2 regions of the Blautia caccae genome follow, and region 1 is predicted to be linked to the other one. Evidence: riboswitches for the same ligand, from Rfam matches in the RefSeq annotation. Region 1 holds a riboswitch; the other holds the start of a gene.

What was found. A riboswitch is a leader RNA that binds a small molecule or an ion and turns the genes downstream of it on or off. The one in region 1 is predicted to bind FMN.
Region 2: linked by a shared signal. The riboswitch ahead of WMO65_RS22130 (ECF transporter S component) and the one ahead of WMO65_RS19475 (ECF transporter S component) in region 1 are both predicted to bind FMN.

Annotation. Positions count from the first base shown of each region.
Region 1 covers NZ_JBBMFP010000020.1:96,458-106,326, forward strand. Annotated here, with positions in the region: gene WMO65_RS19445 (helix-turn-helix domain-containing protein) at 1-1,430, opposite strand, end outside; gene WMO65_RS19450 (cupin domain-containing protein) at 1,533-2,489, opposite strand; gene WMO65_RS19455 (hypothetical protein) at 2,844-3,038, opposite strand; gene WMO65_RS19460 (hypothetical protein) at 3,197-3,625, shown strand; gene WMO65_RS19465 (vWA domain-containing protein) at 3,722-5,020, shown strand; gene WMO65_RS19470 (ATP-binding protein) at 5,046-6,560, shown strand; FMN riboswitch at 6,662-6,799, shown strand; gene WMO65_RS19475 (ECF transporter S component) at 6,867-7,529, shown strand; gene WMO65_RS19480 (pyridoxamine 5'-phosphate oxidase family protein) at 7,544-8,029, shown strand; gene WMO65_RS19485 (enolase C-terminal domain-like protein) at 8,162-9,376, opposite strand; gene WMO65_RS19490 (helix-turn-helix domain-containing protein) at 9,618-9,869, shown strand, end outside.
Region 2 covers NZ_JBBMFP010000027.1:14,907-37,457, forward strand. Annotated here, with positions in the region: gene WMO65_RS22095 (sensor histidine kinase) at 1-1,559, opposite strand, end outside; gene WMO65_RS22100 (ABC transporter substrate-binding protein) at 1,804-3,114, shown strand; gene WMO65_RS22105 (carbohydrate ABC transporter permease) at 3,185-4,090, shown strand; gene WMO65_RS22110 (carbohydrate ABC transporter permease) at 4,077-4,937, shown strand; gene WMO65_RS22115 (glycoside hydrolase family 88/105 protein) at 4,944-7,244, shown strand; gene WMO65_RS22120 (alpha-glucuronidase family glycosyl hydrolase) at 7,258-9,243, shown strand; gene WMO65_RS22125 (GlsB/YeaQ/YmgE family stress response membrane protein) at 9,455-9,772, shown strand; FMN riboswitch at 9,960-10,078, shown strand; gene WMO65_RS22130 (ECF transporter S component) at 10,206-10,844, shown strand; gene WMO65_RS22135 (NUDIX hydrolase) at 10,847-11,458, shown strand; gene ytvI (sporulation integral membrane protein YtvI) at 11,645-12,802, shown strand; gene WMO65_RS22145 (TrkH family potassium uptake protein) at 12,950-14,296, shown strand; gene WMO65_RS22150 (potassium channel family protein) at 14,317-14,967, shown strand; gene WMO65_RS22155 (DUF4118 domain-containing protein) at 15,060-17,639, shown strand; gene WMO65_RS22160 (response regulator) at 17,632-18,333, shown strand; gene dltD (D-alanyl-lipoteichoic acid biosynthesis protein DltD) at 18,592-19,746, opposite strand; gene dltC (D-alanine--poly(phosphoribitol) ligase subunit DltC) at 19,772-20,002, opposite strand; gene dltB (D-alanyl-lipoteichoic acid biosynthesis protein DltB) at 20,042-21,214, opposite strand; gene dltA (D-alanine--poly(phosphoribitol) ligase subunit DltA) at 21,211-22,551, opposite strand, start outside.

The sequences.
Region 1 (9,869 bases):
TCTGTTGTGAGAAGAAGCTTTTTTGCCTGCTGCATGCGCAGCATGGTCAGATAATGTTTCATACTTGCGCCTGTTTCTTTTTTAAAACACTGGCTCAAATAAGAAGGGCTTACATTAAAGTCTCTGGCAATATCGCTTACAGACAGGGGCTCTGCATAGTGCTCTTCCATATAACGGAGCACCTGGCGGACGACACGGTTGCTGATATTGTGTGTCTTTACCTGCTGTTTTGCCAGAGTATGGATGCAGTCCAGGACACGGGTACAGCTTTCCTCTATGGTGCCTAACTGCGTGGTCAGAACAAGCCAGGGGCTGTCTATAGTCTCCATCAGCAGTTTGACGGACAGTTCACTTTTTAGAGATTTCAGAATGGATTCACTTATCAGGTAATACAGCTTATAGCTCATACTGGGCTTTACGATCTTGAGATACAGACGCCGGATCAACTCCGGAAGCTCCTTGCTGCTGATATCAAAGCTGAGATAATGTTCAATGGCATCAATAGTGTTCTGAATCTCATCTCTGCTAAACCAGCGCTGATGAGATTTGATATAATCATTGGAAATTGCCACTGCTTCCCGGCAGAAAAAGCGGTATGCGCAGGTCCGTTTAAAATCCTGATGTCCGCGGCTGATATCTTCCGGTCCCAGTAAAAGGTCACTGATAAAACAGTGGGAGGAAATCTGTCCGGCAGCTTTGGAAAATTCCAGGGCAAAATGGTCTGCCTGCTGCCTTCTTGTACGGATGCAGGAAGGATGGGAAGCATTTACAAGGATATAGGCAAAGGAAATATCAGAAAATACGATTTCCCCTCCCTGGTTTTCTTCCAGTATCATACTGAAATCCTCCAGGCGCAGAGCGTGCAGAAAATAATGGATGGATTTGTTTACCGGATAGTCAACCAACACGGTTTTGTCAAGCTCCCACATAAAAAGATAAAAATCCGAAGTGTTTATGTGGAGACGGTACTGCCTCTTGTATTTTTCAAATTCTTCCCGGGTGACACCGTACAGCATCGTCTTCATGGCTTCTCTGCGCTGCAGGTTTTCAAAGGCATCCGGAAAGCGGAGCTGCCAGCTCTGTGCCGGATACTGCAGCGGTATGGTGTGTTTCCATCCGGCTGCTTCGCGGAAGAAATCGTGCAGGGAATCATCCTGCTGCGTGGTTTCTGCAAAAAAGCAATTTCCGTTCGGATGCGGTTCAAACAGCAGAAAACGGCGCGCAGAGCAGGATTCATAGAGCACAGCCAGGCAGTCCTGTATGCGGGATGCCGGCCTCTGGACCATCAGGATCACTGCATCCGGGGAGAAAGATATGGCATCTTCCGCAGACGGAAGACGGTCGGTGAACAAAACCTGGTGACCGCACTGGCTTTGTGCCTTCATAAAGCCTGCTTTAAATTCTCTACTGCCGTAAACTAATATTTTCATATGCCTGTTTTTCCATCTCCTTTTTTCCATTTGGTTTTCAGCATAACTAAACGGCCGGAACTCCGGGAAATCTTCCCGGTTCCGGCCTGTTTATGCTGCCTGTTATTTTATGAGACGTCCGCGTACATAACATTTATGTTTGGAAAGAATATTCTCAGCTTCAGCTTCAGCCTTTTTCGGGTCGGCTGCATACAGGGAATACAGTTCCTCGATGGCACGAAGACCGAAGCCTTCACAGTTATAGTCAAAAAGTACGGCGCCGTCGGGTGCTGTGATCTCGCCTGAGAGGTGGGTAGGAATGTGCAGCACGTCACGTTCTTTTGCTGTAAACTTCTCCATGCCGTCAATGCGGACCTCCACAAATCCCTCCTGCACAATAAACAGACTGTAGAAAGGATTCTGGGCACTCCAGCTCAACTGGAAACCGGGCTCCATGCAGAGCTGCCAGATCTCCTTGTGTCCCTTTGTCTCCCAGCGGGCTACCTTCTGCCTCAGCTCGCAGCCCTCGAATCTGTAGATACACAGGCCGCTGTTGTACGGGCGGATCTGGTAAATCTGTTCCTTTGGAACCTCCTCTGTGACAGGGGTATAGGTATAGTAGAGGCTGTCTGTGCTCTGTCCGTCCTTTGCCATGTCGAATTCAGTTTTATTATATTCTTTAAAACGCAGATTGGCAATACAGTCTTCCCCCATCTGGGTTTCCTGGAACAGCTCCCTCCATATGGTTCCCGCATCGATCCAGGTAAATTTATGCGGGGTATAGGCTGAGATATGTACGATATCACCTTTGGTGCACACTGCTTTTTTGCCGCAGATTTCCGTCAGCACAGAGCCGCCGTCCACCAGAAAAGTTTCCACACCGCGGGTATGTTCGTGGTAGCACATTTCATGGTTGGGGTCCACGTAAACAGTGTCCAGCAGTTCATTGTGCTGGTATGGCCCATAAGGTTCAATCAGGTATTTGGAGTAGGTTTTCTTCCCTCCGTAGTATTCATCAAAGTCCATAAGCCAGGTCTTTTCCGGATCAATGTGGATGTCGTGCAGGGTATACTTTGTCATAATGTGTCCTCCTAATTTTTTCTTTTTGTCGGTTACGGTCATGCGGATGATACTGTCCGCTGATAAATTGTGGTTATATTATAACAGAGATTCTTTTCTTTCCGGTGTCTTTATTTTGGTAAAATGTGTGCTTTTTATCGTAAGATGCCTCCATGTGGTAAAAAGGGGCATAAAGCTTATAAACCATGTGTTCTTAGTATATCAGAATGGAAGATGAGAAGATGTTTTTGGTATAAAGTGTGGTTTTTTTCGACGAAGCGGTCTTCAGTCCTTTTTCTCATAGGTGGTCAGCGTTTTCCCGAATATCTGATAGTAAGGCTTTTCCTCCCTGTGTTTCAGGATGAAATATCAGATTCAGTCATCCGGCAGAATACACACGGCAGACAGGCCCGGTCCCTCCACAATATTCCATCGGCAGATGAAAATGCGTTCACAGAGCAGGACAATCAGCATTCCCACAATACACTGCAGAAGAAAGTCGGTTTCGTAGGTAAAAAGGTTATTTATCCCGTTGATACACAGGCCGATAAATCCACTGAGCAGAAACATACGCCAGTCCGTCCGGTCATGTTTCCAAAAGGATTTCAGGAAAAAATAGATTCCGCCGGGAATTCTTTGGGCGTTTGGATTGCCTGACACAGAGGGGGTGTGGTATATTTAAAATAGATGTTTAACAATATTTGGCAATCGTAACGCGGAGGAATACCATGGGAGAGATAAGTGACTTCCGGAAAGATGTGGAAGTGGTAGTACAGGCTCTGGAGAGACAGAAGAGAGATGACCCTTGGGAGGAAGGAGAAAAGCTGTACCGGAAATACAGGGAGACGAAAAAGGATGCCGTGCGTCTGGCCGTGGCTCTTCGCGGCTTCTTTCTGAAAGGCGGCGTTTCAAAGGAGCAGAGAGATGATTTTGGACGCTGTATACAAGATTGGATCGTGCCCGCAGTGCAGGAGCTGATCGAGGAGGATGCGGTGGAAAAAATGGCGTATCTGGAAAGCCTGGGCTGGTTTCGGGAGGAGCAGTTGGAAATCTTCATCCGGACAGCACGAGAGCGTCAAAAGACCACCTCTCTTGTGTGGCTGATGCATTTGAAAGATAAGAAGTACGGATATACGGAAAAGAGCTTTCTTATATAATTATAATGACAATAAAAAACATCCGGCCGTAGATATTCCGGGAACCCCGGAGATATCATTACCGGAAAAATACAAATATGTCATAGGGTAAAGAAAATGAGATCAAACGAAGAAAAAGCAGCTCTGGGAGTGGAGATCCTGAAAAACTGCAGAAATGAGCTTTACAGTTATTTCCCATATCTGGACGGCGCCTTTGCCAGTGTTTCATATGAGGCAGGTAAAGGGGTAAAGGGAATCGGTACGGAGGGAAATGTATTTTATTTTGACCCTGTATTTCTGCTGGCAGGCTACGGGAATAATCCGGAGGTAATCCGCAGGGGATATCTGCACATGATGCTGCACTGTTTGTACCTGCATCTGTTTTCCAACAAGGAGCAGAGGCAGGATATCTGGAATCTGGCCTGTGATATTTCCGTGGAACAAGTGATTGAGAGGGAGGCGCTGCCGGGGCTTCGCCTGTCGGACCATCCGGTCAGAAAGAGATGTTTGGAAAAACTGGGAGGGCGCAGCCTTTCCGCGGAGAGAATCTGCCGGATGCTGGTGCAGGGCGTATTTTCGGACAGTCTGGAGGAGATGCAGACTGCCTTTTGTTTTGATGACCACAGTCTCTGGACGGCGCAGCAGGATGCGGAGAGGACAGCCAGGACAAAAAGCAAGTGGGAGAAGATTCTGGCCTACACAGGACAAAACAGGCATCAGAAGAAACAAAAAACAGGAACCCGGGAAGGTGACGGTGAGGAGGAGACAGTGACCGTCGGGAAAAGCCGTTATGATTACAGGAAATTCCTGAAAAAATTTGCTGTCCCCAGGGAAGAAGTGGAGCTTGATACCGAGAGTTTTGATTATATTATGTATCATTTCGGGATGGAGCATTACGGAGATATGCCGCTTATAGAACCCTTGGAATACAAAGAGGTAAATCGTCTGGAGGAGCTGGTGATCGCAGTGGATACATCGGGGTCATGTTCCAGGGAGACGGTGCAGCAGTTTCTGGCAGAGACCTACAGTATACTCAGTGAGCGGGAGAATTTCTTCAAAAAGATGAAAGTGCACCTTGTTCAGTGTGACTGCAGGATACAGGAAGCGGTGGTCATCCATTCGGAGGAGGAGTGGAAAGCATACAGCAGGGAGATAAAAATTCAGGGACGGGGCGGGACGGATTTTCGGCCTGTATTTCAGTATGTGGCAGAGCAGAAGGAGAAGAGAGAGATCAGGCAGTTAAAAGCACTGGTTTATTTTACAGACGGCGATGGGATTTATCCGAAGTGCAGGCCTGCGTATGAGACAGCATTCGTCTTTTTGGAGGAAGGTGCCGGTATGGACAGAGTGCCGCCATGGGCCATGAAGCTGGTGGTATCTCATGAAAAGAAGAGAGTCGGGGATTCCCGGATATGAATTTATACCCTACAAGGAGGAAGAAATGAACATCAAAGAGGCAAAGACGGAGATCAGCAGTACACTGAAGGCCTATCATGAGAAGGACGAACAGGGCAATTATGTATTTCCTATGGTCAGGCAGAGGCCCATACTGCTCATGGGGCCGCCGGGCATCGGCAAGACCGCTGTCATGGAGCAGGTGGCAGAGGAGTGCGGTGTGGGTCTGGTCTCTTATACCATTACACATCATACGAGGCAGAGTGCTGTGGGGCTGCCGAGTATCAAAAACAGAATATACCAGGGCCGGTCTGTGAGTGTAACAGAGTATACCCTCAGTGAGATCATAGCTTCTGTCTATGAGTGCATGGAGCGCACGGGAAAAAAAGAGGGGATTCTGTTTATTGATGAAATCAACTGCGTATCCGAAACCCTGGCACCCACCATGCTGCAGTTCCTGCAGAACAAGACATTTGGAAGTCATAAAGTGCCGGAAGGCTGGCTGATCGCGGCAGCGGGAAATCCTCCGGAATACAATAAATCGGTCCGAGAATTTGACATTGTCACGCTTGACCGGGTCAGGAAAATTGATATTGAAGTGGACTGTGATGTCTGGATGGAATACGCCTGGTCACAGCAGATACACGGGGCTGTGCTTTCCTATCTGAATATCAGGAAAGAAAATTTTTATCTTGTGGAAAATACGGTGGACGGTAAATTTTTTGTGACTGCAAGAGGATGGGAGGATCTATCTGAAATATTGAAAAGCTATGAGAGATTTCAGATACCTGTCACGGAGAAACTGGTGATCCAGTATCTGCAGAAAGAGGAAATCGCCAGGGACTTTGCCGTGTATTACCGGTTGTACCAAAAATACGGGACTGATTATGCCATTCCGGAAATAGCGGCAGGTACTTTGTCAAAGGAGGACTATGATAAGCGGAGGGATATGGCCCGCCAGGCTGCTTTTGAGGAGAGATTTACAGTGGCCGGCCTTCTGCTTGCCTATTTGGATCAGTCCTTTGCTACATATATCAGGGCAGACGGGAATGTCTGTGCTCTCTACGAGGCGCTGGATGATTTTAAGAAGATTTTGCATGACAGTGCAGATATGCAGGTGCTTCAGACTTTTGCGGAGAACAGAAGAAGAGAACTGGAACAGCGGATACTGGAGGAGAAGATTACCGGAAAAGAGGCAGCAGTACAGGCGTGGGCAGTGGGACGGCTGGAGTCCTTTGCTGTATATCTGAAGGAGAGACATATTGCGGATAAAGAAGAGGGTATGGCCTGTGTACGGGAGCTTTTCGGGCAGGAAGTGAAAAAGAGGCAGAAAATCGTAAAACAGGCGGGAGAAAATCTGGAACATGCATTTCAGTTTCTGGCGGATGCTTTTGGTGAGGAGCAGGAGATGGTGCTCTTTGTAACCGGACTATCCAAAAGCGAAAGAGCCATGGAATTTATAAACAGCAATGGAAGTGATGCGTATTTTCAATATAGTGAAGCTCTGCTTTATCGGAAAAAGGAGGAGGAGTTAAGAAAAATCTGTCTGGAAGAGATATAAACATTTTATTTCCTGTTTTTGTTTACATATGGAAGACTATGGTATATAATCAGATACAACAGATGATGTTTACTGCATTTCTGATTTCAAAAAATGAATATTGAAGTCTTTGTGGCAGGGTGTAAGTCCCTACCGATGGTATAGTCCATGACCCGCTTTTGGCGGCTGAGCTGGTGACTCCTTAATAGAAGAGGGGAATTCCAGCACCGACGGTATAGTCCGGATGAGAAAAGACATTTTCTGTGAAACTACGCCCGGAGCATATTTTTTGTTCCGGGCTCATTTTTTTGAAGGAGGATACAAACTATGAACCAGACAAACGAAACAACCAATGCAGCTTTTGACAAGGGTATGAGGGCCGGGACCGGCGCTAAAATGCGGGTGAAAAAGATTGCTTTCATCGGCCTTATGGGGGCAGTGAGCGCTGTTCTTATGCTTCTCAGGTTTCCGCTTCCCTTTATGCCGCCATTTATGTCCTTTGATCTGTCGGGGCTGATGGAGATGCTGGGGGGATTTATGTTCGGCCCCGGGGCAGCACTTATGATCATTGTGGTCAAAATACTGCTGCAGCTTGTCATGCAGGGCAGCTTTTCTCTGGGAACCGGTGAGTTACAGAATTTTATTTTAAGCTGCTGCTATGTCATGCCTGCGCTGCTGATCTATCACAGACATAAGACGAAGAAGACCGCATTGGCTGGTATGGGCGTCAGCACAGTGCTGGTTGGAGTTGTGGCGATCTTTACGAACCTGTATCTGATCATTCCGTTTTATGTGCGGTTGTTTGGCATGACCATGGATGAGATCATTTCCATGTGCAGTGCAGTAAACCCGGCCATGAAAAATGCTTTTTCCATGGCAGTCTTAGGAATCCTGCCGTTCAATTTGATAAAGTACGGAGTGACGTCAGTCCTGACATTTCTGTTATATAAAAGGTTAAGCAGAGTGATCAAAAGTGTTGTAGAAAAATAAAGGGGGATAAAAAAATGAAATTTACACTGGACAAATCCATCAGTTATGAGGATGCCGTAGGGCGCATGTTTGAAATGCTTGGGAACAGCAAGATCATGGCACTGGCTTCAAGTCTTAACGACTATGTCATGGTAAGGAATGTAAGCTGCCTTTTTTACGATGACAAGATTTATTTTAAAACGGACAAAAATTTCAGAAAGACAAAACAGCTTCTGGAAAACCCCAGGGTAGCCATGTGCTGGAGCGGCGTTCAGGTAGAGGGAACCGCGCGAAATAAAGGCCTGGTGGTGGAGGAACCGGGAAGAAGATTTGAGGAGGGATACAAAAAATATCTGTGGGAGAGCTATAACAAATACAGTCATGAAGATACAGAAATCCTCATAGAAGTGTCGCCGGGATATGTGGAGATCTGGGATACCAGTGAGGATGGATACGCGTACCAGCTTTTTATTGATTTTGATAAAAAGTCTGTGGAGGTAAAACCGTATGATAAGAAGTAGGCAACGATTCAGCTAAAGGAATCGTTACAGAAATAGTTCTATGGGTATCACAAAGTGCTGCGCTTTGTGATACCCATAAGTAGTTTTATCTAAAATAGACCTGGAGGCGTAACCGGAAAAACTTACAGCAGACTATGGGCGGACAGCAGTGCCGTCCGGCAGGCGTGAGAAAAGCCAGCCGAAATCCATATCCGTATATGGGTATTTTGCGGCTTCCTTTTCATCAAAATCAATTCCGATTCCCGGGCGGTCACTGATATAGGCATATCCGTTTCTGACTTCCGGGCATCCCGGAAAAATCGCCTTTTCCGCTTCGCAGAATCCGCTGAACTCCTGAATGCCAAAGTTGGTACAGGACAGATCCAGATGCATCTGCGCAGCCATTCCCACAGGCGACAGGTCATTGGGGCCGTGAAAGGCGGTGCGCACACCAAAGGCTTCGCAGAAATGCGCCAGCTTTCTGGCAGGGGTAAGCCCTCCGATATCGCTTACATGAACGCGCATAAAATCAATCCACTGATTCTGTACGATAGTTTTCCACTCAGCGGGGCTGGTGAAAAGTTCTCCCATTGCCAGTGGTACAGAGGTCTGTTCCCTGATTATTTTAAAGTAACCGGCCTGTTCCGGCGGAAGGGCATCTTCAAGGAAGAACAGTTTATAAGGCTCCAATTCTTTGGCAAAGTTCAGGGTATCTGCCGGGGAAAGCCGTTCGTGCACATCATGCATGATTTCCAGGTCCCATCCGAAATCCCTTCGGATCTGCTCAAACATCTTTACCACACTCTGCATATAGGTTTTCGGATGATAGTAAGCGCCTGCAGGTGCGTTTTCTGGATGGATCATGGTCTGCATACTGCCCCCTGCGTTTCCGCCGTACAGGCCCAGGTGGCAGCGGATGTAGCGGTAGCCCTGTTCCATGTATTCGTTTATTTTATCCTCAACCTGATCCATGGTGGTTCCGTCCGCGTGGCGGTATACCGCGATTCCCTCCCGGCATTTGCCTCCGAACAGGCTGTAGAGGGGCATGCCCGCCAGCTTGCCCTTTATGTCCCAGAGTGCTTCATCCACGCCGGACAGCGCATTGTTGAGCACCGGGCCGCCGCGCCAGTAGGAGCTGCCCATCATGGACTGCCAGATATCTTCAATATTGTGGACAGACTTTCCCACCAGCATGGGTTTTAAATATTCCTCTACGGCAGTGACAACTGCTTTGCATCGCCAGGTAAAAGTGGCGCAGCCGATACCGTATAATTCAGGCTCTGAAGTTTCCACCTTCACGACTACGAGATTGACCTTTTGCGGTGCGGTGATAAAGGTTCTGATATTTCGGATTGTGATGTCTTTCATAATTACCTCCATATTTTTGCTTACTCTGCCGGATGAAAAAAGGATTCTATGGCAGTTTCTAAAATCCGGCAGATGTGCTTTGTTATTTATTGCTGAAAGCATAACATTTTTCTGCAGGAGATTGTTGATATTATTTGGTATAAAATCACTATTTTTTAGTCAGGTGTTTTCAAGATTTAGAATAAAGGGTATAATGTATTATCGGTAAAGTGAAAAACGAAAGCAAAATAGAGGTGAAAAGATGCAGATTCGGGTAAATGATTATGAGGAGCATGAACATTTCCGGGCTATCTGTGAGGACTGTTATAATGTCTCAAGAACCTGCGGCTATGACAGGCTCAGAATGTCCCATATACATAATACATGTGAAATCCTTTTGGTGGAGACAGGAGAAGCGGATTATTATATTTCAGGGAAAAAATATCATGTGGAGCCTTATGATATTTTGGTCATAGGCGCCATGGAATACCACAGGAGCGTGATTACGAATCCT
Region 2 (22,551 bases), on a different contig from region 1:
GAGGAGCCTGTATTCATGATCTTCAGAATCAATGTGCCGTCCTCTGTCCGTGAAGTGATGGTAATATAACAGGTTTCGGAGGATTCTTCCAGTCCGTAGCGTATGGCATTTTCAAGCAGCGGCTGCAGAGTAAATTTGGGAATGGGAATGTCCAGAAGGCTCTCAGGAATATCCACAGAGAAATCCAGCCGTTTCTGATAGCGTATTTTCTGTATGATAATATAATTGTCCACAAGGGTCAGTTCCCGGCGCAGTGTGAAATCCCTGGAATTGTTGCCAAGGGACAGGCGCAGCAGATTGCCGAGGGCTGTGGTGATTCGGGAAATCTCTTCTGATTTGATCATGCGTGCCCGCCAGTTGATGGAATCCAGGGTATTGTACAGAAAGTGGGGGTCCATCTGGCTCTCCATTGCCTTGATCTGCGCCTCTTTTTTCAGCAGTTCGTTGATGTAATTCTCATTGATCAGAGTATTGATCTTTTCCACCATGGTGTCGAAATTTTTGTAGAGAAGCCCTATCTCGTCCTGCCGGTATTCTATCGGGGGCACGGCAATCTCATATTTTCCTTCTCCGAACTGTTTCATATTCTCGATCAGCCGGTCAAAATGCCTGAATAGGGCAAAGACCAGTTTGGTGCTGAAAATCCCCACCAGTATCACAGCCAATACCATGATGAGGAAAAAGGACTGGCTGGAAAGGGTGATAGCCTGGTAGATGGAATTGTAGGAGACAGTACAGATGTAATTCCATCCATAGGTGGGGATCAGACCGCTTACCGCAAACAGTTTTTCATGTTTCAGGGTGACCACACCATAATCTCCCCGCAGTTTTTTATACAGCTCTGCGGATTCTTTGCGGGACAGCGCACTGTCGTTGAAGATGAGGCTGTTGTCATCGTACAGATAATAAGAAATATCCTCAAATTCCGTGCTGGCCTCCGTGGTTGCGGATATGAACGCATTCATATCTATATTTATAATAAGTACACCCAGAGTATCCAGGCTGAGCCCTTCTATTTTACGCAGTTCTTTCACTAAGAAAATACCGTGGTCAGGTCCGTAGTCCGTGACAGTCACCGTTGCGCCCTGGTTGTCATAGGCTGTCCGCTTCAGTTTACTGCGCACAGAATCCGGCACTGTCTGAAATTTCCGGTTGGAGGTACTGATAACGTCATCCCCCTGCATCACGGAAATATAAGAGATGGCGTCACTGTTGAAAATAAAGAAATAATCACACAGTGTGGAATATACCTGGTTGAAACAGAGTTGCTTTTCCGAATTCTGTGTGCTTTTGCCTGACCGGTCCAGGCTTTCCTGTATGGTCTGGTTGGCCAGTATGGAGTCTACGATCGTATCTATGTATTTTAACTGGTCAGAAATCTCCAGGGCGGAGTCTGTAAGGGAAGCTGCTATGGAATTATACAGTTTCTTTTCATAAGAATTGGATACAAACTCCAGACTGACAATACCTGCCAGAAACAGGACCAGAAATCCTGTCAGGATAACAGCCAGAATTTTATGTTTCAGGGACATGCTTTGTAATCTTCCCATTTTTTTCATGGTTTACGCCCTTCTTATATGTAATGATAAAAAAATTATATTAAAATAAAAGTAAAAGCGCAATTGATTTGCCCGGAAAAAATGCGGGAAGTCAATTTTTTACAGGTAAAGTAATTTTTTTGCGGACGCAGGTATGTTTTTTGAGCGCGGAAGTAAGTTTTATCAATTTTCATCCGGGGGAAACCATTATATAATGGGTTACATCAAGAGGAGCTTCTCAAAAGAAAATATGGAGGAAAAACAGGTGAAGAGGAAATTTTTAAAAAGAGCAGCAGCAGCGGCACTGGCATGTGCGCTGGCAGCAGTTTCCATGACAGCATGCGGATCAGATAAGGGCGGAAACGGAAGTAAAGAGGAAGCAGCGTCAGGGGAACTGACCATGGCCTGGTGGGGAAACCAGGTAAGAAATGAGCGTACACAGCAGGTGCTGGATAAATATAAAGAGGAAGAGGGAACCACAGTCAAAGGACAGTTCTTCCAGTGGGACGATTACTGGAGTAAAATGGCTACTTCAGCCGCAGGCAAAAAAATGCCGGACATCATTCAGATGGATATGTCATATCTGCAGCAGTACGTAGACAAGAGCCAGCTATTAGATTTGACACCATATATTGAAGACGGAACCCTGGATACCTCCAATCTGTCTGAGGACGCGATCAACATGGGCAAGGTAGGAGACAAGATTTACGGTGTTGCATCCGGAACCAGTTCTTCCTGTATGTTCTATAATAAAACACTGCTTGATGAACTGGGGATTACTGTAAAGGACAATATGACTCTGGATGAGTTCATTGAGATCGCGAAACAGGTTTATGAGAAATCAGGCTACCGTGCAAACCTGATCCACTACGGAATGTACATGGAAGTTTACGCAAGGGCAAATGATATCCAGGTGGTTGACAAGCTTGGCGGCAAGAGCGCAGAGGATTATGTGGATTACTTTAAAATCTCTGAGAACGGTGTAAAAGAAGGATGGCACATCTCCCCGAGTCAGGCTGCCGATACAGCCAGTGTGGAGGAGGACCCCATGGTATATGGCTCCAATCCTGATAACATGACATGGTGTACCATCAACGGCTCTGCCATGCTGACCGCTTACCAGACAGCAGCTCCGGAGGGAACCGATATAGCCATCACAACAATTCCTTCCACAGATCCGAAAAAATCAAACTATGTAAAACCCAGTATGTATTATTGTGTGAGCGCTGATACCAAGAACCCGGAAGAGGCAGTGAAGGTATTGAATTACTTTACAAACTCTTCAGAAGCTTACAAGATTCTTCTTGCAGAGAGAGGTATCCCGGTATCCAGCAAGATCGCTGAGGAGATCATGCCTCTGCTGAGCCAGGAAGACCAGGAAAATGCTGCATTCATCACAGATGTCATCACTCCGAATTCCAGTGCACTGCCTCCTCTGGCACCGGAGGGGACCAGTGAGGCCCAGGATCTGTTAAGGAAACTGGAAGAGAAGGTGAAATACGGGGAATATACTTCCGAGAAGGCTGCGGAGGAATATTTCAACAGCGCAAACGAAATTTACGCGGAACATCAATAAATAATCAGGGCTGCTGTAGTCTTTTGGACGGCGGCAGCCCTTTTTCTGCCTTTGGAAAGGAGAGAAGATTTTGAAACCTACTAGCAAAAGATTATATAAGTTTTTAAATAAGGAAAAGACAGCGGGAGTTGTGTTCTGTCTTCCTTTTATTATAGGATTTCTGGTGTTTTTGATCATACCTATGGGAATCTCTTTTTATTACTCGCTCTGTGACTACGACATTCTGTCACCGCCGGAGTTTGTGGGACTGAAAAATTACATAGATATGTTTACAAATGATGAAGTGTTCTGGCATTCCATCAAGGCTACCCTTTATTTCGCGCTGGTGTCTGTGCCGCTGAGGCTTATTTTTGCCCTTTTGGTGGCAATGATACTGGTGAAACCCACAAAGGCTACGGGATTTTACCGTGCAGCCTACTATCTGCCCTCCATCATCGGCGGTTCAGTGGCTGTAGCTATTTTATGGAAGAGAATGTTCGCACCCGACGGTGTTGTGAACAGCATTCTCGGAATATTCGGGATTGACACCAACTTTGCATGGCTCAGTGACACCAGAACAGCGATCTGGACACTGATCCTGCTGGCTGTCTGGCAGTTTGGTTCTTCCATGCTGATCTTCCTGTCCGCATTAAAACAGATTCCGAAATCTCTGTATGAGGCAGCAGACGTGGACGGCGCGGGCAAGGTGACAAAGTTCTTCCGTGTTACCCTGCCGCTTCTGACTCCCACGATCTTCTTCAATCTGGTTATGCAGATGATCAACGGATTCCTGGCATTTACACAGAGTTTGATCATCACACAGGGAAAACCAATGGATACCACTTTATTCTACGCGGTGTACATGTATCAGCAGTCCTTCTCCTTCAGCAAATCCGGTTATGCTTCCGCAATGGCATGGGTTATGCTGGGAATTATTGCAGTGATAACATTTGTGTTATTTAAGACCAAAAAATATTGGGTATATGAACAGGGGTGAGATTGTGAAAACGAAGAATATAAGAACAGTTGTCTATCATGTTTTAGTCTGCGGTTTCGGATTAGCCATGCTGTATCCGCTCTGCTGGATGTTCATGAGCTCTTTTAAGGAAACCAGTACCATATTTACAACAGCGGGAAGCCTGATCCCTGAGAAATTCACACTGGAGAATTATGCCAATGGCTGGAGAGGATTTGCAGGCGTATCCTTTGGCACATTTTTTAAAAACTCTCTTTTCATAGCAGTTGTGGGAACCATAGGAACCCTGGCATCTTCCGCATGTGTGGCATACGGATTTGCCAGATGTCAGTTCAGGGGCAAGAAGATCTTATTCGGCGCCATGCTGGCGTCTATGATGCTGCCGGGACAGATCCTTATGGTGCCCCAGTATCTGTGGTATGAAAAACTGGGCTGGGTCGGCAGTTTTTCTCCCCTTATCATTCCGTTTTTCTTTGCCATCCAGGGATTTTTTGTATATCTTATGATGAACTTTATAGAGGGTATCCCTACAGAGCTGGATGAGGCAGCCAAAATTGACGGCTGTTCCTATTACGGGATCTTCTTCCGTATTATTTTGCCGCTGATGGCTCCGTCACTGATCACAGGCGGTATCTTTTCCTTTATGTGGAGATGGGATGACTTTATGTCAGCGCTGCTCTATATCAATGATGCTGCCATGTATCCGGTTGCCCTGGCGCTGAAACTGTTCTGCGATCCCGGCTCCTCCTCGGACTATGGCGCAATGTTCGCAATGGCGACTCTCTCCATCGTGCCTATTGTGCTGATCTTCATTTTCTTCCAGAAATATCTGGCAGACGGAATTGCAACCTCCGGATTAAAGGGATGATAATATATGAAGAGCTACATATCCGAAACAGACAGCATGCATTATATATACGGCGATGACACAGAAGCCGTGCTGCGCACAATGGCGTACCGGTTTATGGGAAATCATCCGCCCATGCCCTTTCTTCTCAGGGCTTTCCATGAAAATGGGGCCAGAAGGAGAAAGAACGGGGACGCAGTCCTGGATTTTCAGCAGCAGTTTCCCGGGGCCCTTTTGGGGGACTGGGGGGCAGCAGCCGGTGAAATGTGGTGCCCGGAAGGGAAAAAGAGCCGTTTCCTGGTGAAGTGTGAGAGCCGGACATTAGTATATCTCAACCGGGAGCTGATACTTCTCTGTCCGGGAGCGGGAGAATATGAACTGACGGCCAAACTGCATGAAGGGATGAACCGGCTTTTCCTTGTTTCCAGAAAAGAAGCAGGATTTTGCTGTACGCTGACCAATAAAATGCCTCAGTGGGAGCCATGTTCTTATCTTATGCCCTTTGAGGAGAGGGGAGGAGAGGCTGGTTTTAACTTTACTTTGTTGAGGGCAGAGGAGGCGGATGAGAAAACAGCCGTGAATTTCTTTCTCAGGAAATCCTTCTGGGAAAAAACGGAGAAGGAGACAGAAAGAGTTTGGCTGCCGGCTGCAGACGTCCCCAGATTACCCTGGAAGGAAGCGGGCCAGATATGGTTTGCATGGACAGAGGTACGTGCTGTACCGGGTACGGACCTGAAAAAGGCGTGGGAAGAGCTGATACGCTTTTTGAGGGAGCAAAAAGAAAAGAATCCGTGTATCAGAGCAGTTATGATAGATGGATGCAGGATGGATGCGGATGATAAGGAATCGGGATGCTGCAGAAAACCATATCAGGAGCACTTCCGCGCTTGCTGCCAGATATCCTGGTTGATCCGCACAGAGGAACGAACATGCGGGATGACCTGTCCTGATTGGGAAAACAGCCGTTGGGAATGTCGTATTCCGGTGGAGGCAAAGGGAAACTGCGGTGATGTTCTCTTTCTGGGGCCTCTGGATTGCCGGGCGGAAGAGGCACTGATGACCTGGATCCCCGACAGACGGGAATTTCTTACAAAGCCCTTCCGGATATCTGATTCCGGTGTTTTCTGGAGAACAAAATATCCATCTGTTGTTATCCGTCCCTTTGCAGAGAGCTGTCTGTTCGGCCGCTGGACATATCCCCTGGGGGTGACTCTGTACGGAATGCTGCAGACAGGTCTGTATTATGAGATGCAGGAACTGATAAAATACGTGCGTGATTCCATAGAAATGGTGGTCATGGCTGACTGTTATGCAGTCTATGACCGGGAAAAATACGGATTTCCCGGTGTCAACCAGCAGCTTCTTTGGATGGACGCCCTGGATGACTGTGGTTCATTCGGTTCCTGTATGCTGGAATACCTTCTGAACTGCATGGAAGCATGTCAGAAAACTTTCCCGGACATACGGCGTGCGCCCCGCTGCGGCATAGGCAAAAGCAATGTTCAAACATACGCCGGGGAACAAGACAGATATTTTAAAGAAGAAGTACAGAGGATTGCCGGCAGAATCGGCAGATATATTTTAAAAGAACAGATCCGAAATGCGGACGGCTCTTTTAAGAGAAGAGACAACAGCATGTGGATTGATGATATGTATATGAGTGTTCCTTTTTTGATCAGGTACGCAGAAGTTTTTCATGATGACAATGCCATAGAGGAAGCCGTCAGACAACTGCTCCTATATAAGAAGCATTTTTATTTCAAACCGCGTGCTGTGAAGGGAAGCGGGCACATTTTGTCCCACATGTATAAACTGGAATTTGAACATGCGAATATGATCCCATGGAGCAGGGGAAACGGCTGGGTAGTTTTTTCTCTCAGTGAACTGCTCATGAGGGAGAATCCGGATGTACCTATGCGGGAGGAACTTATGTCTTATTTCCATGATCTGTGTGAAGGATATCTGGAGCTCCAGGATGAGGACGGTCTTTGGCATCAGATTCTGGACGAGAGGGATACCTACCAGGAGACATCCGCTGCAGCCATGTTCATCTGCGCCATGTCCAGAGGGATCCGTTATGGGCTGCTGCCGGAAGAACGGACGGCAGATTTTGCCGAATCTGTATTCAGGGCCTGGAACGGTCTGACGAAAAAGGCCATAGACAGGAAGGGAAATCTATACGGTGTCTGCCAGGGTTCAGGCTGGTCCTATGAACGGGAGTATTACAGAGCCCTGGAATGGAATTTCAACGATACTCATGGAATCGGTATCGTTATGCTGGCAGGCGTGGAGACAGACAGATTAAAACATTACCTCACAGAAGAGTGATTAGGAGGAAACTATGTGCAACTGGGAGCAGGCATGGCTTGCATATGAACCGATAGAAAATCAAAAAGATAAGAAGTATTTTGAATCTGTGTATACACAGCAGAACGGAGTGCTGGTTGAAAGCGCACTCAGAGAAATAAAGACAGCAGCCGAAAAACTGTTTTCTATCACAGTGAGAAGAGGAGAAAACAGAGAGGAAGCGGGGCTTATATTAGAGTTGAATCCGGCCCTGAATCTGGGAAAAGAAGGGTATCAGATCACAGAGGAAGAAGACAGGATCTATATACGCGCGGCAAAAGAAAACGGGCTTTTATACGGAACATTCCGCCTTCTTATTATGGTATCCTCCAGAAAAGAGATCGCCGGCATTTCTATTCGGGAGATACCGTCGAATCCTGTAAGGATGCTGAATCAGTGGGACAACATAGATGGAAGCATTGAGCGGGGATACGCAGGAAGATCCTTTTTTTATGAAAACGGGAAAGTCTGTGTGACTGAGCGGATCAGAGATTATGCCAGACTGCTCTGCTCTGTTGGAATCAACGGAATTTCTATTAATAATGTGAATGTGCGTAACGGTGCAGAATGGCTTATCTCAGAGAGGCATTATAAAGAACTGGAGCAGATTTCCCATATTTTTGCACAGTACGGGATTTCCATGTATCTATGCATTGATTTTGCAGCACCCATGACTCTGGGCGGGCTTTCCTGCGCAGACCCATTGAAGGAAGAAGTAAAAGACTGGTGGGAGAAAAAATGCGGTGAAATTTTCGGACGGCTTCCCAATATGGGAGGCTTTCTTGTAAAAGCAGATTCCGAAGGACGTCCCGGACCCTTTGCCTACGGGAGGAACCATGCAGACGGCGCCAATATGCTGGCCCGCGCGGTTAAACCGTACGGAGGGACCATCATATGGAGATGTTTTGTGTACAACTGCCAGCAGGACTGGCGTGACCGCAGGACAGACCGGGCATGTGCCGGATACGACAACTTCATGCCTCTGGACGGAAAATTCGATGATAATGTCATTCTCCAGATTAAAAACGGACCCATTGATTTCCAGGTGAGAGAACCTGTCCATCCTCTTTTCGGGGGTCTGCAGCATACAAACCAGATGCTGGAAGTTCAGATCGCCCAGGAGTACACAGGACAGCAGATCGATGTGTGTTATCTGGTTCCCATGTGGAAAGAAGTGCTGGATTTCTCCACGGGATGTGGAAAACCGGAGGACACAGTGGCGGATATCATTTCCGGCAGGACATTCGGACAGCAAAGATGCGGTATGGCAGCAGTAGCCAACACAGGAAGGGATGCCAACTGGACAGGCCATGACCTGGCAGGCGCCAATCTGTACGGATTCGGACGTCTGGCCTTTGCTCCGCAGCTATCCGCAGAGGAGATCGCCAGCGAGTGGATTTCCCTGCAGATCAGCAGAGACAGCGACGTGAACAGGAGTATTTCAGATATCCTTCTTCGTTCCAGAGAGGTCTATGAAAAATACACTGCGCCTCTTGGAATCGGTTTTATGGTGAACCCCGCACATCATTACGGTCCCAATCCCGAGGGATACGAATATTCCAAATGGGGTACCTACCACAGAGCCGACCACCTGGCAGTGGGCGTTGACAGAAGCGCAGGGGGTACCGGATACAGCGAACAGTATTTTGAGAAAAATGCTGCCCTGTTCAGAGAAAAGGGAACCTGCCCGGAAAATCTGCTTTTGTTTTTCCACCGTGTTCCCTACACATACCGGCTGCATTCCGGAAAGACATTGATACAGCACATTTATGACAGTCATTTTGAGGGACACGAACAGGTCCTGCAGATGCAGAAAGACTGGGAACTTTTGGAGGGCAGAATCCCGCAGCACATTTTCTTAAGAGTTAAGGAACGGTTCACGCGCCAGGTTGAAAACAGCCGGGAATGGTGCGATGTGATCAACAGCTTCTTTTACAGAAAATCCATGATTCCCGACGAACAGGGAAGAGAAATCTTCTGATATATGCAAATCCTTTTGCCGGATAACAGAAATGTTTCCGGCAGAAGGATTTTTTATTTATCTTGTGTTCAGAGGATTGGGAGCTGCCAGCGTGATAAGGAGCAGAATGTTCCATATCTGTATATCATAAAGAGTGCTTCCGGGCCCGGAGTGAACAGCAGATGCAGACAAGCTTTGGCCCATGATTTAGGAAGTCAGATGTACAAAGTAGATGGAATGGGGTATAATAGGTAGAAAGCCAAAATCAAAAAATAGTGAAAAATTTGCGGAATCAGGCATCATAAAGGAGATAAAAATGCTTACATCATTAATTATAGGAATCATATCAGGCTGGATAGCCGGAAGAATCATGGGCGTAAAAAAGGGAGGCTTCATAAAAACCATCGCAATTGGAATCGCAGGCTCCTTTGTCGGCGGAGGAATCATGTCGCTAGTGGGATTTTATGCATACGGTTTTCTTGCCAATATTATGGTATCTGTTTTGGGGGCGTGCATTTTCTTATACATTGCGAAGAAGATTTTTAAATAGTGGAAAGGTTGAGCTGACATCTGTGAAAACGCTTGAAAAACATAGTTAAATGAGGAGAAATCTGGATAAGCCTGTAGTTCAGCCCGGTTGGGTGTGGATTACAGGCTTTTTTTTGATTACTTTAAAAATCTTCAAAAACCCATTGAAATCAAGCCTTTAAAGGTTTATAATAATTCTCAGATAAAAGAAAATTCTTCGGGGCAGGGTGCAACTCCCTACCGGCGGTATAGTCCGCGACCCATGTAAATGGCTGAACCGGTGTGATTCCGGTACCGACAGTTAAAGTCTGGATGAGAGAAGAAAATGTATTTCATAATGCAGATTTCATCAATGCCCTGATTTTCAGGGCGTTTTTTCGTTTCAGCCGCGGAAGCGGCAGCGGAAAAAGAAGAATTTCCTTTTATGAAACCATCATAAAAAGGAGAGAATAAAAATGAGTAATGAAGCAATTGTAAACAAAAGACCTGCAGGTGCACAGAATCGTTCAAAAATCAGGACACTGGCACAGGTAGCCATGCTTGGAGCCGTGGCTACGGTATTGATGATGATTGAGTTTCCCATCCCGGTGATCGCACCGCCTTTCTATCAGATGGATTTCTCAGAAGTACCCGTGCTGGTCGGCGCGTTTGCTATGGGACCGGTGGCAGGTATTATGATCGAGCTTCTGAAGGTACTGCTGTATGCAGTCATCCACGGCTCCGCCACAGCTGGTGTGGGTGAAATCGCCAATTTCCTGATGGGATGCTCTTTTATCGTTCCGGCAGCATTTTTCTATAAATACCGCAGGAACAAAAAATTTGCAGTGATCGGAATGGTGATCGGAACCATTTGTATGGCTGTTGTGGGTTGTGTTGTGAATGCATTTATCCTGCTCCCCGCATACGGGGCAGCTTTTGGGATGCCGGTGAGCGCCTTTATTCAGATGGGCACATCTATCAATGCAGGAATCAATAACCTGTTTACCTTTGTGGTGCTGGCAGTGGCGCCGTTTAACCTGGTGAAGGGATGTATCATCTCTGCCGTAACACTGCTTATTTATAAGAGAATCAGAGTATTACTGCGAGGAGAATAAAGATGCCGGATATAAAAAAGGTGACGCCGCTCACAGAGAATCCCCATGTAAATCTCTACCACCTGGATGTGGAGAGTAAGACAGGAAGAAAGGGACATTACTATGTGGCGTCACGGGCAAAGACTGAGAATGAACTGAAGATCAAAACAAGGAAAAACACCCCGGATGGAGTTATTATCTACAGCCTCTATGGGGAGAAGAAAGACAGGGTCGTGCTGGTACGTCAGTACCGTTATGCTATTGACAGCTATATCTATGAGTTTCCGGCAGGCCTGGTAGAGCCCGGTGAGGACTACAGAGAAGCCGCGATCAGAGAGATGAAAGAGGAAACCGGCCTGACGCTTACTCCTCTTGATGTGGACCCGGCATATGAGAAACCGTATTTTACTACCATTGGCATGACCGATGAATCCTGCGCCAGTGTATACGGTTATGCTTCCGGCCAGGTGTCCGGGGATGGACTGGAGGATTCCGAGGAGCTGGAGATTGTGCTGGCTGACAGGGAAGAGGTCAGAAGAATCCTGAGGGAAGAGAAAGCGGCGATCATGACGGCTTATATGCTGATGCATTTTCTGCATGATGATGAGCCGTTTGCTTTTCTGAAGGAAATCTAAGACACAGAATCAATTATAGATCAGAAACCGTTCGCAAATTTTTCATAAAAAATTAACGGGATAGGCATTGTATCCCGGGCGGATGAGAGTATACTTAAGGTAGCCGGTGCAGGCAAAATCTGCCCCGGCTACTGTCAGATTGCGCAGACAGCAGTCAAAACAGGCAGGCATGGGAGATATTTATATATGAAGTGGAAGAAGTATGTAAAAGGTATTCTGGCGGCATTGTTTACAGTTTTAGGCGTTATACTGGTCATTGTTCTGGGACTTAAATTCCTCAGGTTTTTTATGCCTTTTGTCATCGGATGGATCATCGCCATGATCGCCAGCCCTCTGGTGCGCATGGTGGAAAAGAGGATGAAAATAGCCAGAAAGCACACATCCATGCTGATCATTATAGCAGTTTTAGCCGCCATAATCGGAGCAGGGTATTTTATAGGAACAAAAGCGGTGGAGGAGGCCAGTGACCTGATCAATCAGGCACCGGATATTTACAGTGGATTCCGGGAGGATTTTCGGGAGGTGGAGCACAATCTCAATAAATTCATGAAACAGCTTCCGGAAAATGTACAGACTTCCATCAATAATGTGCAGGACGATCTGGGAGAACGGATCGGAAAACTGGTGGGAAATATCAGCGAGTGGACCGTTGGCTACGCAGGTGATATGGCCAAGCATCTTCCGAGTGTGCTGATATCTATTATATTTACCATATTGTCCGCCTATTTTTTCATCGCGGACCGGGATGGAATCCTGGAGTTTGGGCGGAACAACACACCGCAGATCATCCAGGAAAAATGGAGACTGCTGGCAGACAGCTTTAAAAAGGTCTTCGGCGGTTATTTCAAAGCACAGTTTAAGATCATGGCTGTTATCTGGGCAATACTCTGTGTAGGGCTGCTGTTTCTGGAGGTGAGCTTTGCCGTGCTGGTGGCATTCCTTATTTCTTTTCTGGATATGCTTCCGTTCTTCGGAACAGGGACAGCCCTTATACCATGGGCTGTATTCAAGCTGTTGTCCGGTGATACAAAGTTTGCGGTTGGTCTGATCATCCTTTACCTGGTGACGCAGTTGGTGCGGAGGGTCATAGAGCCCAAGATGGTGGGGGATTCCATTGGCATGGACCCGCTCCTTACACTGATCTTTATGTATACAGGATACCGGGTCAGCAGTGTCATTGGCATGATACTTGCAGTGCCCATAGGGGCAGTTGTGATCAATTTCTATAAATCAGGTATGTTTGACAGACCGCTCCAGTCAGCAAAGGAAGCCATGGAGGATCTTTTGGAGTGGATCTGCCGCAACAATGGGGACGAAGAGCACATAGAGAATAAAGAATCATAGAACAGAACAAGATAGCATAAAGAGTAAAATCTTTATGCTATCTTAATGCGTCCTTAACATAGCTTTATGCCGTTTTAATATAAAAGAATTTAGAATATGTAGTTACAGGATAACACAGAAAGAGAATAAAAAGGGTGGAAGACTCTTATGTCAGGAATAAAAAAACATCACTGGACCACAACGAAACTTATTGTATTCGGTTATCTGGCAGTGATTACCACAGGTACGCTCCTGCTGATGCTGCCTGTGTCCAACCGGCAGATGACAGCAGCTCCGTTTATGGATGCCTGGTTTACCGCCACATCAGCAACGTGTGTCACCGGACTGGTGCTGCATGACACCTATACATTCTGGTCTGAATTTGGCCAGGGTGTCATCTTATTATTAATACAGATAGGCGGCATTGGATTTATGACGATCGCCATTTCCGCGCTCGCTATCACCAAGAGAAAGATTGGTTTGTCGCAGAGGCTTCTGATGCAGGAATCCGTGGCTGCACCCCAGGTGGGCGGAATTGTGCGCATGGCAAAGTTTGTGTTCGGCGGAACGGTATTATTCGAGGGGATCGGAGCCATTTTGCTGAGCTTTTATTTTGTTCCGAGACTGGGTACGGGAAAAGGTATATATTTTTCCGTATTTCACTCCATTTCTGCCTTTTGTAATGCGGGAATAGATCTGATGGGCTATTTTGATCCGGGAACTTCCCTTATGACCGCTTCAGGCAGCCCTCTGGTGAGTATCACCATTATGCTGCTGATCATAGTGGGCGGCCTGGGATTTCTTGTATGGGCAGATGTCAGGAACCATAAATGGCATTATAAAAATTATAAGCTCCACACAAAGGTCGTGCTCATGGCAACAGCGATACTTATTCTCGGAGGGGCTGTCCTCATGTTTTTCTTTGAGCTGGGGAAACCTTCCATGGAGGGAAGAAGCTTTGGGGAACAGGTACTCTGCGCGTTCTTTCAGGCCGTAACGCCCAGAACAGCGGGGTTCAATACCGTGGATCTGACAACGCTATCGGGCTGCAGTAAAATCCTCATAGTAGGGCTTATGTTTATCGGCGGTTCTCCCGGTTCCACTGCGGGAGGTATTAAGACAACCACCATGTCCATCATGATCCTGAGTATATGGTCTGAATTCAGAAAACGGAAGGATATCGAGTGTTTCCGCAGAAGAATGGAGGAGAATGCCCTGCGCCACGCAAGCTGTGTAACCATGCTTTATGGGCTTCTGATCCTGGTGGGATCTGTGCTGATCGCCTCTGCAGATGGAACTGCGATCCAGGACGCTCTGTTTGAAGCGGCCTCCGCGATCGGAACCGTAGGACTGTCTCTGGGGATCACTGCGCAGCTTGGAACCGTTTCACATATTGTTCTGATACTGCTCATGTTTATCGGAAGGGTCGGAGGCATTACCATACTCATTGCTTTCGGCAACCGGATTGCCAACATACCATCAAAACTGCCTATGGAAAAGGTATCTGTAGGCTGATTAAGGAGGAAAAGTAGAAAATGAAATCGGTTCTTGTAGTGGGACTGGGCCGCTTTGGCCGCCATATGGCAGCGAAATTAATAGAGGAGGGCAATGAAGTCCTCGCAGTTGATATAAATGAGGAGCGTGTCAATGACGCGCTGGACCTGGTGACAAATGCGCAGATTGGAGATACCACCAATGAGCATTTCATTGCCTCTCTGGGAGTGGGTAATTTTGATCTCTGCGTTGTGGCCATCGGGGATAATTTTCAGAGCTCCCTGGAGACCACAGCGCTTCTCAAGGATTACGGGGCGCCTTTTGTCCTCTCAAGGGCAAACAGGGATGTGCACGCAAAGTTTCTCCTCAGAAACGGAGCGGACAAGATAGTTTACCCGGAACGGGAGATGGCAGAACGTCTGGCTGTCAAATTCGGCACAGATAATATTTTCGATTACATTGAATTAACCCCTGACTACTCCATTTATGAGATTCCGGTCCCGGCACCGTGGGTGGGCAAGTCCATTGTGGAAAAGGGAGTGCGGAATAAATATCATATCAGTATTCTGGCAGTCAAGGAACAGGAGGAAATCTATCCTCTTCCCCGCCCGGAGTATATCTTTCGGGGAAGTGAGACCCTGATCATCATGGGACATTACAAAGATGTAAGAGCGCTGGCAAAGGCGAGATAGCCGGCGCTCTTTGCCTTTCCCCGCATAATTTATTTGATTCCCGCGGGAAATAGGCTATAATAAACCAAACAGCGCAGAAAGGGGGAGCCGGGATGGAGACGGATAAAAGCGGCAGGCTGAAGATCTTTTTCAGCTATGCGGAAGGAACAGGAAAGATAGGACAGATGCTGCGGGATGCAGCGGAGAGAAAAAAAGAGGGCTGCGATGTAGTGGTCGGATGTGTTCCCCTGGAGCTGGATTTGGGGGAGAAAATGGAAAAGCTTGCCCCCGTTTTTCATAATTATCAGGGGAATCTGTCCCCGGAGTTTGATCTGGACAGCGCGATCAGAAGAAGGCCCGGGCTTTTGGTCATAGACAGGCTGGCCCACGGGAATGCTCCGGGTTCCAGGCACAGAAAGCGTTATCAGGACATAGAGGAGCTTCTTCGGGCCGGGATTGATGTGTATACGACCCTGAATGTACAGCAGATAGAGAGTCTTTCGGATGTGATTTCCTCCCTGACCGGCAGACCGGCAGGGGAGCGCGTTCCGGATAAAGTATTCGATCAGGCAGACCAGGTGGAATTTGTGGACGCGGAACCGGAAAAGGTACGGGAGTGCCTTGGAAATAATGCTGCGGATACAGGTGTCCTCACTGCCCTGCGGGAGATGGCCCTCAGAAGAATGGCGGACAGGATCAATAAGATCGCGGAAAAGGGGGAGGATGTACAGGAGACCTCCTATCCGGGAGAACATATCCTGACCGGAATCTCCGCATCTCCCTCCAACGGTAGGGTGATCAGGACCGCGGCACGTATGGCGGATGCGTTCCACGGGGCGTTTACCGCTCTGTATGTGCAGACGTCCCACGATAAAAATCTGCCGGATGCAGATAAAAGGATATTAAAAGAGAATATGGAACTGGCGGAAAAACTGGGAGCCAGGGTCATCACCATGTACGGGGATGATGTGGTCCAGCAGATCGCAGAGTATGCCAGAATGGCAGGTGTATCAAAAATTGTGCTGGGCCGTACCAAATGGATCGGAGGCCTCTCTTTTTCCAGAGTCAGCTTTGCCGACAAACTGACAGCACTTGGCTCCAATCCCGATATTTATATTATCCCATCTATGGAGCAGAATACCGGTACTGCGGGATTTCGCATAAGGCACAGCAGAACCGGCTTCACCTTCAAGGATACCCTGAAGACAGTGGGCGTGCTACTGGCCTCCACGGGGATTGGCGGATGGATGTACAGCCATGGGATTTCAGAGGTCAATATTATTATGCTGTATATTCTGGGGGTAGTTCTCACCGCCATGTGGACAGAGAGCAAGGCATACAGTCTGGTGAGCTCCTTTATCAGTGTATTTACCTTTAATTTTTTCTTTACACTCCCCAGATATTCGTTTAAAGCCTACGGGCCGGAATATCCTGTTACCTTTATCATTATGTTCCTGGTGGCATTCCTCATTTCCACCCTGACGACCAGAGTGAAGGAGCAGGCGCACCAGGCAGCGGAAAAGGCATACCGCACGGAAATTCTGCTGGAGACCAGCCAGAAGCTGCAGAAGGCCAGGGATGTGTCCCAGATCATCCGGGAGATCATGGTGCAGATGGAGAAAATGCTGGGCCGGACGGTTATCTTCTATATGCCCGATGAGAAGGGAAATCTGGTTCCCAGAATGGAAAAACAGGATATGTCGGATGCCGGGCAGTATCTCAATGAGAAGGAACAGGAAGTGGTATCCTGGGTGTATCAGAATAATAAGCATGCGGGTGCCACAACAGATACGCTGCCCGATGCAAAATGTCTGTACCTGGCTGTGAGAGGCAGGAAGGAAGCTCTGGCAGTGGCAGGTATTGTTATGGGGGCTGAGGAACTCACTGCTTTTGAGAGAAGCCTGCTGCTTGCCATGTTGAATGAATGTGCCCTGGCACTTGAAAAGCAGAAGCTGGATGAGGAGAAAAAGGAAGTAGAGATGAACGCCAGACAGGAGCGGCTGCGGGCTAATCTGCTGCGGGCCATTTCCCATGACCTGCGCACTCCGCTGACAGGTATTTCCGGAAATGCCAGTGTGCTTTTAAACGGCAGCGCCCAGATGGAGGAGAGCCAGAGGCATAAGATTTACGGGGATATTTATGACGATGCCATCTGGCTCATTAACCTGGTGGAGAATCTGCTCTCCGTCACAAGGATTGAGAATGGGACCATGAACCTGAAGCGGCAGACAGAACTTCTGGATGATGTGATCAACGAGGCCATGCACCACCTTGACAGAAAGAGCGGAGAACACAAGATCACAGTGAAGCAGGAGGACGAATTCCTGATGGCCAGGATGGATACCAGGCTGATCGTGCAGGTGTTTATCAATATCATAGACAATGCCATCAAATATACACCGGCCGGGTCAGAGATTAAGGTTCATGTGTTCCAGAAGGATGGATTTGTGTGGACGGAAATTGCGGACAACGGAAACGGGGTGGCGGATGCGGATAAAAATAAGCTGTTTCAGATGTTTTATACGGCAGAGAACCAGAAAGGGGACGGCAGGCGCGGGCTGGGACTTGGCCTTGCACTCTGTAAAGCCATTATAAATGCACACAGCGGAGAGATCGGGGTAAGGGACAACAGCCCCCGGGGAAGCGTTTTCTATTTCACATTGCCGGCAGAGGAGGTAGTGATACATGAATAAACCATTGATACTTATTGTGGAAGATGACAAGGCTGTCAGAAATCTGATGGGAACCACACTGGATATGCAGGAATACCGGTACCATATGGCTAAAAACGGGGCACAGGCCCTGATGGAAGCGGTATCCCAGAGGCCGGATGTGATCATACTGGACCTGGGGCTGCCGGATATGGACGGTGTGGACCTGATAAAAAAAGTGCGGTCCTGGTCAAATGTACCGATCATCGTGGTAAGTGCCAGGAGCGAGGACGCGGATAAGGTAAACGCCCTGGATGCAGGGGCAGATGATTATCTGACGAAACCTTTCAGCGTGGAAGAGCTGCTGGCAAGGCTGCGGGCAAGCCTTCGCAGGGCTATGTATCAGAGCAGCGGAGGCATGGAGGACAACGCGGTTTTTGTGAACGGGGATTTGAAGATCGACTATGCATCCGGCTGTGTGTTTATCAGAGAGGAGGAGGTCCATCTGACGCCGATTGAGTATAAGCTGCTGTGTCTTCTGGCCAAAAATGTGGGGAGGGTGCTGACGCATAACTTTATACTGAATGAGGTATGGGGGAATGTGATGCAGAGTGATGTGCCTTCGCTGCGGGTGTTTATGGCGACGCTGAGGAAGAAGATTGAGGAGGAGCCATCGGAGCCCAAGTATATACAGACGCATATTGGGATTGGGTATCGGATGATTAAAAGGGAGTAGTGAGCATGAAAAACACCGCGGCCGGCAGTCCGGAGAGAAGACTGCCGGCCGCGGTGTTTTTCATGGGATTCAGGTTGTGGGGGAAAGAGGCTAGGGATGGCGTTGGAGAAAAAAGAAGCCGCCCCGCGGCTTCAAAATTGGGAATATAGGAAGGGTGGGGCGGTGGAGAGGTTGGCAGTCATGAAGTAGAGGTAGAGGAGCATGAGGAGGATGTAGAAGGAGAGCACCTGGAGGAGGAAACGGGCTTTGGGGTTGGTTTTAAGGTTTTTTATAAAAGTTGTAAAGGCTTTCATTGATCAGAACCCATCCTTTCCGTCCTATGTGGACTTGATCTTCAAAGAAGTATTTGGTGTATTCATCTGTTGAGAAATCGGCAAGTTCGACGTTGTAGGCGGAGGCAAGACTGCGGATGTTGGAGTAGTAGGTTTCTCGGGCAGTACGGGGAAAACCGGTGTAGTCGTAGTAATAGCCGTTAACAGGGAGAATGACCAGAAGAGGTTCGATGTCCATGTCGCGGCATACATCCAGGAAGCAGCGGAGGTCGTCGTATTCGGGGGAGGAGCCGTAGCCGTGTATCGCTTTTTTGTTGAGGTCTTTCTTTTTGGCCAGGTGGGGTTTCAGCTTTTTGTAGTTTTTGTCGTCTATGTAGAATTGGTTCTCCTGGTGGCGGGAGCCGTCTTCCTCGGCCTTGGCCAGCCATTTGGTCCAGTTTATGGATATGTCAGTGGCCGGCGGCGCTTTCTTTTTTGCGGTGAGGTCAAAGAGAAGAGGGACGGTGATCTTTTCTTTCTCGTTCAGAAAGTGCTGCCAGGCGCCGGCTATGAGGGTGTCCTCTGTGGTTGCGGTTTTGGTGACCCATACGCGCTCATATGTGCTTAAACGGTCTTTGGTTTTGGGGTCATCTTTCAGAAGCGTATGGGTGCGGTCTATGATGTATTGTTTTGTTTCCGGTGAGAGGTTTTCGTTCTGCAGCATGCCCAGATAGTTGTTCTCAGAGAAGCGGGAGGCAAAGGCCTGGGGCAGGATGCCGGGTTTTCTGAACCACTGGGGGGATAGGAAAAGGACGGCCTTTTTCTGGCCCTCCCCTACGGCGCTTAAAGCAATGGCATGGCTCAGGGACTGGTAATAGCCGGCACCTATGAGCATGGGCTCAAAGTCACTGTCCGCGAACATGGAGGAAGGATGGTACGGGGTGTCCTGCCCGTGCATAAACTCGGAGGAGCCGAATACCAGAAGGCTGTCAGGGCCAAGATTTTGTTTTATGGTTTCACGGGAACGTGTCTTTGTCTCGTTGGCCCAGGTGGAAAATGTCCGGGAGTCCGGAATCTTCCTGTCACGGACAGACAGGTGGATGCCTGCCGCGGTGACAAGGAACAGCACAAAGGCCGTGAAAAATGCAGTCAGTCTCTTCATGTTTCTTACGCCTGCCTTTCTCTGGTCAGCATTTGGATTTTACAAGATTGAGGATTTTTTCCGGGGTATCCATTTCTTCCCTGGTGACCTCTGAGGGGGCTATGACGATGCCGCATTCCTCCTCAAGGCCAGCCAGAAATTCGGCAAATCCCAGGGAATCCAGAAGACCGGACTGGAAAAGCTCGGTTTTTAAGTCTTCTTTCACAATATCATCCTCACAGATCTCTGCTAATAAATCTAAAATTTTTTCTTCCATTTTGTTTTCTCCTTTTTCTGTTAAAGTTTATTGAGGATATCAGGCGGTTAAAAGCTCCAGGAATTTTCCGGAGAAGATAAAGAAGCCGAATATCACCAGGTTTATGGTAAGCAGCCAGGAGACTGCCTTGTATAGTTTCCGGTTTTTATATTTCTTGTAGAAGCCTGATTTTTTCTGGTAAACTTCTGTGGCCGACAGCAGAATGCCGTGGTAGAGTCCGTATAGTATGTAGGATGGCGTGACGCCGTGCCACAGTCCCATAACGCCCATGTTGACAATAAATCCGGCACAGGCTCTGTTTAAACGGGTGGAGAACCATTTCTTCTTAGAGCATTTCATAATGAAACGGGTAAAGAGGAAATCGCGGAACCAGTGGGACAGGGTAATGTGCCAGCGGTCCCAGAACTCTTTTATATCCAGGCTCCGAAATGGAGCGCGGAAGTTGTCCGGCAGCCTGACACCCAGAATATAGGCGGTTCCCACTGCCATGAGGGAATAGCCTGCAAAATCAAAGAACAGGTAGAAGCCGTACAGCCAGGCGTAGCCTGCGGCGAAATACCAGGGGGCGTCCCGGCGTCCCATGGACTGCTCACATATAGTGAGAAGGGTGTAGAGCTGGGTGCCCAGCGCCAGCTTGTAGACCAGGCCCAGCAGTAGTTTGAAGATACCTTCTGCCAGCATGTCCAGATATTCTGCCCTTGGCAGGATGCGCATCCAGTCATCGTGAAACCGGCGGCTTCTGTCAATGGGACCGGAGCTGATGGAGGGAAAGAAAAGAAGGAATCCTGAAAATTCCAGGAGTGGGACCTCCAAAATGATTCCGTCGTAAATCTCTATGACCATCTGGATGCTGCGGAAACTCATATAGGAAATGCCGGTGAATCCGAATATGTTCATATGGAACAGCGGCGATAGTTTACATAATATAAGGGGCAGCAGCATGGCTGCCAGGAACAGGTAGTATTGTTTTTCATTCCTGCCGTTTTTGGCGCGGACAGCAGCGTAGCCGCGCACCACCAGATAGGACCATCCGTAAAAGAGAAGCAGATAGAGGAACTGTCCGGGGCTGTGGCCGAAGACCAGTACTATGAAGACCAGGGATACGGCCAGGGTATAATGCCCCATCTTTTTTTCCATGATGCCCAGAATGACGGCAGGAATCAGGAATAAAAAGAGGCAGATAAAGAAGGAAAGCCCTTCATAAAAACTCAAAGAACTGCGCTCCCGAGGGCCTTTCTGTCAACCTTGCCATTTCCGGTCATGGGAAGCCTGTCCATGAAGATGAGTTTTTTCGGTATCATGTATTCCGGAAGGAAGGTGCGCAGACTCTCTTTCAGCATTTCCGCGTAAGTACGCTCCGGCGCCGTCATGCCGGGGCAGACCAGATAGGCACTGATGCTTTTGACACGCCCGTCTTTTATGTTGGGGAGTACGGCAGCTTTTTCTATCTGGGGGAGACGGAGAAGATTGTTCTCTATATCCTCCAGCTCGATTCTGTATCCGTGCAGCTTGATCTGCAGGTCTATGCGTCCGCAGTAATATAGCATGCCGTCTTTCAGATATCCTTTGTCCCCTGTGCGGTATCCCTGTGCGGGGATTCCCTCTTCTGTGTATGTAAAAAAGTGCTTTTCTGTCTGCAGTGTGTTCTGATAATAGCCGGGGCTTACGGTATTGCCCAGTATGATGATCTCCCCTTTTTCTCCCTCAGGAAGTACGCGCCCGTCGGGACCGCAGATCTGCAGTGTGGTGCCGGGTTTTGGCCTGCCTACAGGCAGAGGGGAAGTGCCGGCAGCCAGCTCTGGCGTTATTTCCACCTGAGTGACAGCCACGGTGGACTCCGTGGGACCGTAGGTGTTCATGACTTTTGCAGAGGGGAAACGCTCCAGAAGCCTGCGGGCTGTCCGGTTGGCAAGGGTTTCCCCGCAGAACAGAAACAGGCCAAGGTTTGGCAGAGCCGTCTGTGCAAAAGCCGGGTCTGACAGGCACACATCGGCAAAGGATGGTGTGGAAACCATAATTGCGGCATCCGATCGTTTCAGGGATTCCAGCAGTTTCTGGTAATCCTTCTGCACATCCTTTGTCAGACACCAGAGAGTTCCGCCCACCGCAAGGCATGTATACAGATCCATTACGGACAGATCAAAGGAAAAGGGGGCCTGATTCAGGAATACCTTTCCCTTTTTGGCATTGGTGGAGGTTCCCAGGGTGATGGACCAGTCCAGGAAATTGCTGAGATTCCTTTCCGTGATTGTGACGCCCTTTGGGGTTCCTGTGCTTCCGGAAGTAAATATGATATAAAAGATATCATCCCCGGAAACCGGTTCGGGTACGGTATCGCCCATGCGGTTATCCATGCGGGACAAATCTGTATGTACCATGACATCAATATCCTGCAGGGAAAGGATTCGTTTATCCCTGCAGTCCGCATGGAGAGGAGAGAGGGAGAGAAGAATCGGGGAATCCAGGGCATCCAGGATCATTTCCACCCGGGAGTCCGGCACTGAGGTGTCAATGGGGCAGTAAGCCCTGCCTGATTTGACACAGGCCAG